DNA from 3 places in the Mycobacterium sp. ITM-2016-00316 genome. Region 3 is predicted to be linked to each of the others. Evidence: predicted binding sites of a transcription regulator. Region 3 holds the regulator's gene; each other region holds the start of a gene.
The links. The regulator LexA, encoded in region 3, represses DNA repair genes until DNA is damaged. The targets are predictions, from matches to a motif close to CGAACANNTGTTCG.
Positions count from the first base shown of each region.

Region 1: the regulator LexA is predicted to act here: its motif matches at 1,824-1,837, upstream of C6A86_RS12625 (DUF222 domain-containing protein).
Region 2: the regulator LexA is predicted to act here: its motif matches at 1,782-1,795, upstream of C6A86_RS09280 (DUF222 domain-containing protein).

Region 1 is NZ_CP134398.1:2,604,942-2,608,325, reverse strand. Features, by position in the region: gene C6A86_RS12630 (hypothetical protein) at 1-177, shown strand, start outside; gene C6A86_RS12625 (DUF222 domain-containing protein) at 206-1,819, opposite strand; gene nusB (transcription antitermination factor NusB) at 1,975-2,454, opposite strand; gene efp (elongation factor P) at 2,488-3,051, opposite strand; gene C6A86_RS12610 (Xaa-Pro peptidase family protein) at 3,071-3,384, opposite strand, start outside.
Region 2 is NZ_CP134398.1:1,943,656-1,947,039, reverse strand. Features, by position in the region: gene C6A86_RS09285 (CaiB/BaiF CoA-transferase family protein) at 1-71, opposite strand, end outside; gene C6A86_RS09280 (DUF222 domain-containing protein) at 110-1,777, opposite strand; gene C6A86_RS09275 (alpha/beta hydrolase) at 1,940-2,833, opposite strand; gene C6A86_RS09270 (TetR/AcrR family transcriptional regulator) at 2,830-3,384, opposite strand, start outside.
Region 3 is NZ_CP134398.1:2,420,600-2,423,983, forward strand. Features, by position in the region: gene C6A86_RS11615 (hypothetical protein) at 1-1,918, shown strand, start outside; gene lexA (transcriptional repressor LexA) at 1,925-2,599, opposite strand; gene C6A86_RS11625 (hypothetical protein) at 2,632-3,078, opposite strand; partial or broken gene C6A86_RS11630 (organic hydroperoxide resistance protein) at 3,071-3,384, opposite strand, start outside.

The DNA.
Region 1 (3,384 bases), 180 kb from region 3:
CTCGCCATCTCGGTGGACGGGTTCTCCATCACCGACCCGGCTACCGGTGTCCGCACGCTCAACGAGACCGACGAGCGATTTCTGCAACGCACGGTGATCCTGCGGTCCAGTCCCTATCTGCCTGCGCACGAGATGGATCGGTTCATCCTTCATTCGGTGACCGACAGCCCCCGCTAGTCACCGCCGAGCTCGATGCATCAAGAGCTCAGCCATCCTCGTCGGAATCGGGTGGTGGGAAGAGTTCTTCGGGGTGGAAGTGGTGGTTGAGGGTGTCGCCGCCGGTGTCCATCAGTGGTGGTGGGTGCCAGTGCACGCGGCCGGTGACGGGGTCGATGGTGTTGGTCCAGCCCAGTTCGGCGAGCTGGTTGTCGGGTCCGCAGCCCAGGCCGAGGTCGGGTGCGTCGGTGAGTCCGCCGTTGTTCCAGCTGGGGTTGGCGTGGTGGGCCTGGCAGCGACACGCTGCTTGGGTGCAGCCGGGTCGGGTGCAGCCACGATCCCGGTTGTAGAGCAGCAGGCGTTGGGCTTTGGTGGCCAACCGTTTGGAGCGGCCCATGTAGAGCGGTTCGGCGGTGTGGTGGCGGTAGACGATCAGGTAGTGGTGGGCGTGTTCGGCCAGCCGGATCAGATCCCGCATCGGCATGAGGGTGCCCGATCCGGTGACCGCGATCCCGGCGGCGGCCTCCAACTCTTTGAGCGTGGTGGAGACGACCAGGGTGACGGGTAGGCCGTTGTGTTGGCCGAGCCTTTTCGACATCAGGGTGTCGCGTAGGACGGCTTTGATGGCGTCGTGGTTGCGTTGGGACTGAGTGCGAGGGTCGCGCAGAAATTCGTCGGGGTCCCACTTCACCGGTGGGCCGGCGGGCCCGGGTTGCTCAGGCTCGGGCACCTCGAACTCGACCTCGGCCTGAGGCTGGGGCTCAACCTCCGATTCGGGCTCAACCTCCGGTTCGGCCTGTGCTGATGCGGCCTCTGCCTCTGTCTCGCCTTCGTCCTCGGGTTCGTCCTCGGCCTCGGGTTCGGTGTCGGTGTCGGTGTCGGTGTCGACAGCGTCTTCGTCGAGTGGGTTGGGGTCCGGATTGTGCTGGGGCTGCTCATCGTCGGGGTTGTTGATCCCGGGGCGTGCCCAGACATCGAGGATGGTGCGCAGGTAGGCGGCGAACTCGGCGTCCACCCAACCCGACACTTTGGCCATACCGTCGACGTCCTGGGGACCGATGCTCAGCCCCCGCCGGTGGCGTGCCGGGTCGGGGCCATCACCGTCGGGGTTGATCAGAGCCAGCGCGTGATCGGCGGCCTTCTGCACCGTCTCGGGGGTATTGGTGGCGGCGATATCGACCAGTGTGGATTCCAGCTGCCCGCGCGCGGTGGCATCCAGATAGGCCGAGGCCTTGTTCAGCGTGGCCCGGATGATCGCGATGTGCCCGCTGGTGATCCTGCCGGCGGCCAGCGCGGCCGCGCACGCCACCAGCACCGGCTCCAACACTTCGCCGGTCATCGTGTGCCGCGGCCCCAGATCGCGGGCGGCGGTGATACGCCGGGCGGCTTCGGTGGCGCTGAGGCGGTCGCGGGTGGCCAGCACATCGGTCCAGGTCTTGCCGCCGATCTCGTGCGGGGTGGCCCGATCCATCAGGGCGGCCAGGATCCGGTGATCGACCGCGGTATCGGCGCGGGCCTGCTGCTCACGCTCAGAGAGCAGGCCCAGCAGTTCGGCGGTGTCGAACATCGCGAAATCGGCGTCCAGCAGCGCCTTGACCGATGCGGCGCGGTCGGACAGCGCGTGCTGCACCGCGTCCCGGCCGCCGGCCACATCACTGATCATGACTCGAACATACGTGCGACCACCGACAAGAAACCCGAAAAAGTGACCGGTGTGATCAATGAGTCCAAAGAAAATTCTGAGACTCGGCTGCCGCTCGAAAGTCACTGACAGCCGGGCACTTTCGCACCCGAAGCTCCGCTACATCGAGTGGGACATCAATCCCCGGTCTCCGAGGGGCGCAACGCCGCCGCGGCCGCCCGGATCTGCGGGGTCACCAGCATGACCTGACCGAGCACGCCGTTGACGAAACCCGGGGACTCGTCGGTGGACAATTCCTTGGCCAGCTCGACGGCCTCGTCGACGGCCACCGGCTCCGGCACATCCTCGGCGTGCAACAGCTCCCACACCGCGACCCGCAGGATGGCGCGGTCCACCGCGGGCAGCCGCTCCAGCATCCAGCCCTGCAGATGCGAGGAGATCAGGTCGTCGACATGCGCCGACTGCTCGGTGACGCCGCGGGCCACCGTCACGGTGTACGGGTTCAGCGGATTGATATCGGCCTGGGTGTGGGACAGCGCATTGCGGCCGTCGGCGGCCTCGGCGGCGGTGATCCCGCGCGCCTCGGCCTCGAACAGCAGGTCGACGGCACGCTTGCGCGCCTGGTGCCGACCGCGGTCACCACGACGGTCACTCATCCCGTCGCTCCGCTGCGCTTCGCTCGCCCGCGGTCAGGCATTGACCCTTCCCAGGTAGTTGCCGTCGCGGGTGTCGACCTTGAGCTTGTCGCCGGTGTTGATGAACAGCGGCACCTGGATCTCGGCGCCGCTCTCCATGGTGGCCGGCTTGGTGCCCGCGCTGGAGCGGTCGCCCTGCAGGCCCGGCTCGGTGTGGGAGACCAGAAGTTCGACGGAAACCGGGAGCTCCAGGTACAGCGGCGCGCCCTCGTGGAAGGCGATCTGCACACCGATGCCCTCGAGCAGGAAGTCGGCGAGTCGGCCCACCAGTGCCTCGGACAGCGGATGCTGCTCGAAGTCCTCGGAATCCATGAAGACGAAGTCGCTGCCATCGCGGTACAGGTAGGTGGCGTCACGACGGTCGACGGTGGCGGTCTCCACCTTGACCCCGGCGTTGAACGTCTTGTCGACGACCTTGCCGGTCAGCACGTTCTTGAGCTTGGTGCGCACGAAGGCCGGGCCCTTGCCGGGCTTGACGTGCTGGAACTCGGTGATCTGCCACAACTGGCCTTCGATCTGGAGAACGAGTCCATTCTTGAAGTCGGCGGTTGATGCCACGGTCTGTACAGCTCCTAGATCAGGTGATAACAGCCAGTTCCTTGGGGAACCGGGTGAGTAACTCGGGTGTAGGTGCGCTCTCGCTGCCGACAACCAGGGTGTCCTCGATGCGGACACCGCCCCGGCCGGGCAGATAGACGCCGGGCTCCACGGTGACCGCAGCGCCAGCAAGCAGTGTACCGACGGCTGAAGCGCCGATACCCGGCGCTTCGTGGATCTGCAATCCGACCCCGTGCCCGAGGCCGTGCCCGAAGTTCTCCGCGAATCCGGCGTCGGCGATGATCTGCCTGGAAGCGCCGTCGACATCCTTGAGGTTCGCACCCGCCACCAACG
Region 2 (3,384 bases), 480 kb from region 3:
GCACTGCACCAGGGCGCGGCGATGAATCGGCCGTAGTCGAGTACCCGTATCCCGTCGAGGACCCCTGGCATGGTTGAACCCACCTTCGTCGAATATCCGACTGTAAGTATTACAGTATGGGTTCTTCGTCATCCAGTCCCGGTCGCAGCTCTGGCGGGAAGAGTTCTTCGGGGTGGAAGTGGTGGTTGAGGGTGTCGCCGCCGGTGTCCATCAGTGGTGGTGGGTGCCAGTGCACGCGGCCGGTGACGGGGTCGATGGTGTTGGTCCAGCCCAGTTCGGCGAGCTGGTTGTCGGGTCCGCAGCCCAGCCCGAGGTCGGGTGCGTCGGTGAGTCCGCCGTTGTTCCAGCTGGGGTTGGCGTGGTGGGCCTGGCAGCGACACGCCGCTTGGGTGCAGCCGGGTCGGGTGCAGCCACGGTCCCGGTTGTAGAGCAGTAGCCGTTGGGCTTTGGTGGCCAACCGTTTGGAGCGGCCCATGTAGAGCGGTTCGGCGGTGTGGTGGCGGTAGACGATCAGGTAGTGGTGGGCGTGTTCGGCCAGCCGGATCAGATCCCGCATCGGCATGAGGGTGCCCGATCCGGTGACCGCGATCCCGGCGGCGGCCTCCAACTCTTTGAGGGTGGTGGAGACGACGAGGGTGACGGGTAGGCCGTTGTGTTGGCCGAGCCTTTTGGACATCAGGGTGTCGCGTAGGACGGCTTTGATGGCGTCGTGGTTGCGTTGGGCCTGGGTGCGGGGGTCGCGCAGAAATTCGTCAGGGTCCCACTTCACCGGTGGGCCGGCGGTATCGCACACCTCGGGTTCGGGTTCGGATACGTCGGACATCTCGGGTTCGGGTTCGGATACGCCGGACATCTCGGGTTCGGGTTCGAGTTCACCGTCACTATCGGCGCCGGCCTTGTCCTCGTGCGCGGCCTGGTCCCGGGCCGGCGGCTGGGGCTCGACACCCTCGTCGTCCACACCCTTGTCGTCGACAACCGCGTCGTCGACAACCGCGTCGTCCGCAGCGTCGTCTTCCAGTGGGTTGGGCACCGGATTCTGCTGGGGCTGCTCATCGTCGGGGTTGTTGATGCCCGGGCGTGCCCAGACGTCGAGGATGGTGCGCAGGTAGGCGGCGAATTCGGCGTCCACCCAGCCCGACACCTTGGCCATACCGTCGACGTCCTGGGGACCGATGCTCAGCCCGCGCCGGTGGCGTGCCGGGTCGGGGCCATCACCGTCGGGGTTGATCAGAGCCAGCGCGTGATCGGCGGCCTTCTGCACCGTCTCGGGGGTATTGGTGGTGGCGATATCGACCAGTGTGGATTCCAGTTGCCCGCGCGCGGTGGCATCCAGGCGGGCCGAGGCCTTGTTCAGCGTGGCCCGGATGATCGCGATGTGCCCGCTGGTGATGGCCCCGGCGGCCAGCGCGGCCGCGCATGCCGCCAGCACCGGCTCCAACACCTCACCGGTCATGGTGTGCCGCGGCCCCAGATCGCGGGCGGCGGTGATGCGCCGGGCAGCTTCGGTGGCGCTGAGGCGGTCGCGGGTGGCCAGCACATCGGTCCAGGTTTTGCCGCCGATCTCATGCGGGGTGGCCCGATCCATCAGGGCGGCCAGGATCCGGTGATCGACCGCGGTATCGGCGCGGGCCTGCTGCTCACGCTCAGACAACAGGCCCAGCAGTTCGGCGGTGTCGAACATCGCGAAATCGGCGTCCAGCAGCGCCTTGACCGATGCGGCGCGATCGGACAACGCGTGCTGCACCGCGTCCCGGCCGCCGACCACATCACTGTTCATGACTCGAACATACGTGCGACCACCGACAAAACCGGCCAGGAAGTGACCGATGTGATCAATGAGTCCAAAGAAAATTCTGAGACTCGGCTGTCGCTCGAAAGTCACTGACAGCCGGGCACTTTCGCACCCGAATATTTGCGGGCGCGAGTGATCGAGGGACGATCAGACCGGAGCGAGCACCCGCCGCAGAAACACCAGTTGATCCTCGACGGTCTTGTCGAACCACTCGTTGCCCGGCCAGACGTCGAAGTGGTCGCAGGCATACCGATGCACCTGTGCCCTGGCCAATTCCGCGGTCTTGGCCACCGCGCCGGCGGGGACGAACCGATCGAAGTCGCCGATCTGCACCAATGCGGGGCACGAAATCCGACGGACCGCGGCCTTGACGTTCATCCGCCCCAACTCCATGCCCACCGAGGAATCGATCTGGTTGCGCCAGGTCGGCCCGGCCATCGCCAGATAGCTCTCGTAGGCCCCGGACAGCGTGAGCGCGCCGGGCTCGCCCGGCCTGCCGACGATCGGCATCAGCGTCGCCGCACCGCCCCGGGCCACCGACACCTTGCTGCGCACCCCGGTCGCGGTCCACCGCAACGCGGTCAGCACATCACGCTCACCGATCGCGGCCCGGCCGGCAGCCAGCCCGCTGGTCAGCGGGGTCAACGCGATCACCGCGGCGATATCGTCCCGGTCACCGGCAACCTGAAGGACATGCCCGCCCGACATGGATGCACCCCACAGCCCGATCCTGTCCCGATCGACATCCGGTAGGTCCGCCGCCGCGGCGATCGCGCTGTGGAAGTCGGCCAGTTGCCGTTCCAGCGAGATCGTCTGGCGCGGAGAGCCTTCGGACGCTCCGAATCCGCGATAGTCGAACGCGAACACGTCGATACCGGCCGCGGCGAACCGTTCCGCAAATGGTTCCAGGCCAGAGTCCTTGGTGCCGCCGAATCCGTGCGCCATCACCACGACCGGTCGCGAATGCTCACCGGATGCACGAAAATGCCACGCACTGCAACGTGTTCCGTGCGAGGTGAAGGACAGCTCCTGATAGCTCATCGATTCTCTCCATAGATCGTGCTCAACCACACCGCGGCCGCCCCTTCGATCAGCTGCGCACGCGTCAGCGACCCGCCCAGGATGAACCGCTCCAGCATTCGGTCGTTGAACTCCAGCAGCACCGCCGCGAGGACCGCTGGCTCGGGAGCGGAGCCGGGCCGCTCCGCCCGGATCATCTCGGCCACCGACGGAATGAACGCATCGCGCGCGTCGTCCCAGATCTGCCTGACGGTGGAGCTGGAACCGCGGGCCTCCAGCATCGCGCCGAAGACATGCCGGTACCGGTCGCTGCTGTCGAAGAGCCCGTTCAACATGGTGTACACCCGGTCGCGCGGCGCCCCGTCGCCGGTGGTGAACTCCTCGTTCACGACGAAGATCTCGGTGACCAGACGCTCCATGAGAGCCCCGACGGCGGCCGCCTTGTTCTCGAAGTAGAAATAGAAGGCCGAGCGCGTGACACCGGCCTGCGCGGTGATCTCGGCGACGTTGATGGTATCCAGGCTGGATTCCTGCAGCCATCCGTCCAGTGCATCGAGGATGGCTTCGCGCCG
Region 3 (3,384 bases):
CGACGCGGCGATCACCGCGGCCTGGGAGACCGGCGGCGGTGACGGAGGGCCACTGGGCCCCAAGGACGGTGGGGTCTACCCGGCCGGGGACGGCTTCGGGCAGAACTTCGCGTCGGGCAAGATCTTCTTCACCCCCGACACCGGTGCGCACATCATCACGGGCGCCATCCTGGAGAAGTACGAATCCCTCGGCGGCCCCGCCGACAGTGATCTGGGCTTCCCGACGATCGACGAGGGCCCGGGCCGTGCGGCCAACAGCCGCAACTCCACGTTCAGCGCGCCCGACCAGCCGGTCATCTTCTGGACCCCGGACACCGGTGCCCGGGTCGTCCGCGGGGCCATCAACCAGGCCTGGGATGCCCTCGGTGGTTCGGCCGGCGTGCTCGGAGTGCCCAGCGAAGACGAGACCACCAACGGCGACACCGTCACCCAGAAGTTCACCGGCGGTGAGATCTCCTGGGATCGCAAGACCAAGGCCTTCACCACGGTGCCGCCCGAGCTGGCAGGTCAGCTCGGGGCCATCGAGGTCCCCTCGGACGCCACCTCGTCCATCGCCGCCGCCCGCCGGGCCGCCGGCGGTGCGCTGGGCCCGCTGGGGGCCGAGGAGGGCGCGCAGTACGCGATCGGCGCCGACGGGGTCGGGCAGAACTACGCCGGCGGCAAGATCTTCTACCGCCCGGACACCGGGGCCAATGTGGTCACCGGTCAGGTGCTGGCCAAATACGAGAGTGTCGGCGGACCGACCGGGGACCTCGGGTTCCCCACCGCCAGTGAGGCCGACGGCGGGCTGACACCGCAGAGCCGGGTGGCGACCTTCGCCGCCGCGGACAAGCCGGTGATCTTCTGGACGCCCGATTTCGGTGCGGTGATCGTGCGCGGTGCGATGAACGCGGCCTGGGAGAAGCTCGGTGGGGCGACGGGTGAACTCGGTGCGCCGAAGGGCGATCAAACCGAGAACGGCACCGTCATCAGCCAGCAGTTCAACGGCGGGTCGATCTCGTGGGACAAGGCGACCAACACCTTCAGCACCGAGCCCGCCGGCCTGCAGTCTCAGCTCGCGGGCCTGGAGGTCCCCGGTGCGGACGCGCCGGAGGCGCCGGCCGACGCGCCGGGAGCCACCGGCGGCGGCTCGGGCAGCGGCGACAAGTGGTACTCCTCGCCGTGGTGGTGGCTGCTGGGCCTGATCCCGCTGGTGGGTGTGATCGCGCTGGTCGCCATCGCCGTACTGCGCAACCGGCGCCCCCGCGAGGATGACGAGTTCGGCGACGACCCCTACGAGCGCGGCTACGACGGCGGGTACGAGGACCGCTTCGAGTCCGGCTATCCCAGCCGGCCCGAACCGGCCGTCTACACGCCGCAGAGCCCGTGGGCGTCGGTGCTCCCCGGCGACACCGGCACCGGCAACGATTCCGGCGCCGCCGATGACGAATCCGGTGACGAGGACTACGAGTACGACGAGGAACCCGGCGAGTACGGCTCCGATGAGTACGGCTCCGACGATCACGACGTCGAGGGCGATGAGCTCGAGGAACTGCGTGCGCCGCAGGAGGAGCCGCTGAGTTTCGACCATGATCCGGATGCGGTCGACACCGCGCCCACGCGCATCGAAACTCTTCCCGAGACGTCGGCGGGGCAGTTCGATCCACCGACCATGGTCGTACCCGAGTACGAGCCCGATTTTCCCAGTGGCCGCCACGCCGCGATCCAGGACGAGGAGCCCGAGGACGCCGGCTGGACCTCGATGCGGCTCGCCACCGGTGACCGCTACCGCGCGCCGGAGGGCTATCCGATCAAGGCAGATACCAAGACCGGGCTGTACTGGGCTCCGGGTAGCCCGGGATATCGCGATACCGAGGCCGAGATCTGGTTCGCCAGTGAGGACTTCGCCCGGACGAACGGATTCGTCCGGGCGGACTGAGCGTCCTCAGATCTTGCGGATGACGGTGACGACCTTGCCGAGCACGACCGCGTCGTTACCGTCGATGGGGTCGAACGCCGGGTTGTGCGGCATCAGCCACACCTGACCCCGGGTGCGCTTGAAGGTCTTGACGGTGGCTTCACCATCGATCATCGCCGCGACGATGTCACCGTTGTCGGCGACGTTCTGCTGACGGATGACCACCCAGTCACCGTCGCAGATGGCGGCGTCGATCATGGACTCGCCGACCACCTTCAGCAGGAACAGTGACCCCTCGCCGACCAACTCGCGGGGGAGCGGGAAGACCTCCTCGACAGCCTGTTCGGCCAGGATGGGCCCGCCCGCGGCGATCCTGCCGAGAACCGGGACGAAGGTGGGTTCGGGCAGGGCGTCCGAGCCGGTGACATCGGTGGCCACGACCGGGGTCACCATTTCGTCGGAACCGCGGACATCCACCGCGCGTGGACGGTTCGGGTCCCTGCGCAGGTAGCCCTTGCGTTCCAGGGTGCGCAGCTGATGGGCCACCGACGACGTCGACGTCAGGCCGACGGCATCGCCGATCTCGCGGATGCTGGGTGGATAGCCGCGACTGGTCACGGAGGTGCGGATGACCTCCAGGATGGTGCGCTGACGCTCGGTCAGGCTGGAGCGTGCCTCAGGGGTTTCGGTGCTGTCGCTCATGGCGCCGAATGTAGTCGCCGACGCGCAGATAATCAAACATGTGTTCGAGGCGTGTCGGATCCGCCTGCGCCCCGCGGCACCGCCGTCGACCACAGTGCCCACGCGATCAGCACGGGCTGGAACAGCAGGCGGACGAACCGGCTGGTATCGCTGTTGAGACCGAAACCGTCGGCGTGGTTGACGAATTGCGCGATGTTGCCGGGGAAGATCAGCACGAAGAACGCGGCGAGTAGCCGGCCGACCAGCACACGGTCGCGCCGCAGCAGGGCCAGTCCGACGCCGAGGGTGATCTCGACACCGCCCGAGGCCATCACCACGCCGTCGGCGTCCATCGGCACCCACGTGGGGACCTGGGCCTGGAACTCCTCGCGCGCCCAGAACAGGTGACTGAAACCGGCGAAGATCATGGCGCCCGCAAGGGCCAGCCGCGCGATGGTGCGTGCCCGGGTGGTCGGCGGTGGGGCCGGAAGCTCACTCATCGGCCACCGTCAGGGTGACCTCGATGTTGCCGCGGGTGGCGTTGGAGTACGGGCAGACCCGGTGGGCGGCCTCGGCGAGCTGCTGTGCCGTCGCGTGATCCACGTTCGGCAGGGTGATCTGAGCTCGACGGCCAGGCCGAAGGCGCCGTCGTCGCCGGATCCGAGCACCACCCGGGCGCCGACCGCGGAATCGGAGACGTCGGCCTTCTGCTGGCGCGCGACCAGGCGCAGCGCGGAGTGGAAGCAGGCGGCGTATCCGACGGCGAACAACTGCTCGGGGTTGGTGCCCGCGCCCGAGCCGCCCAT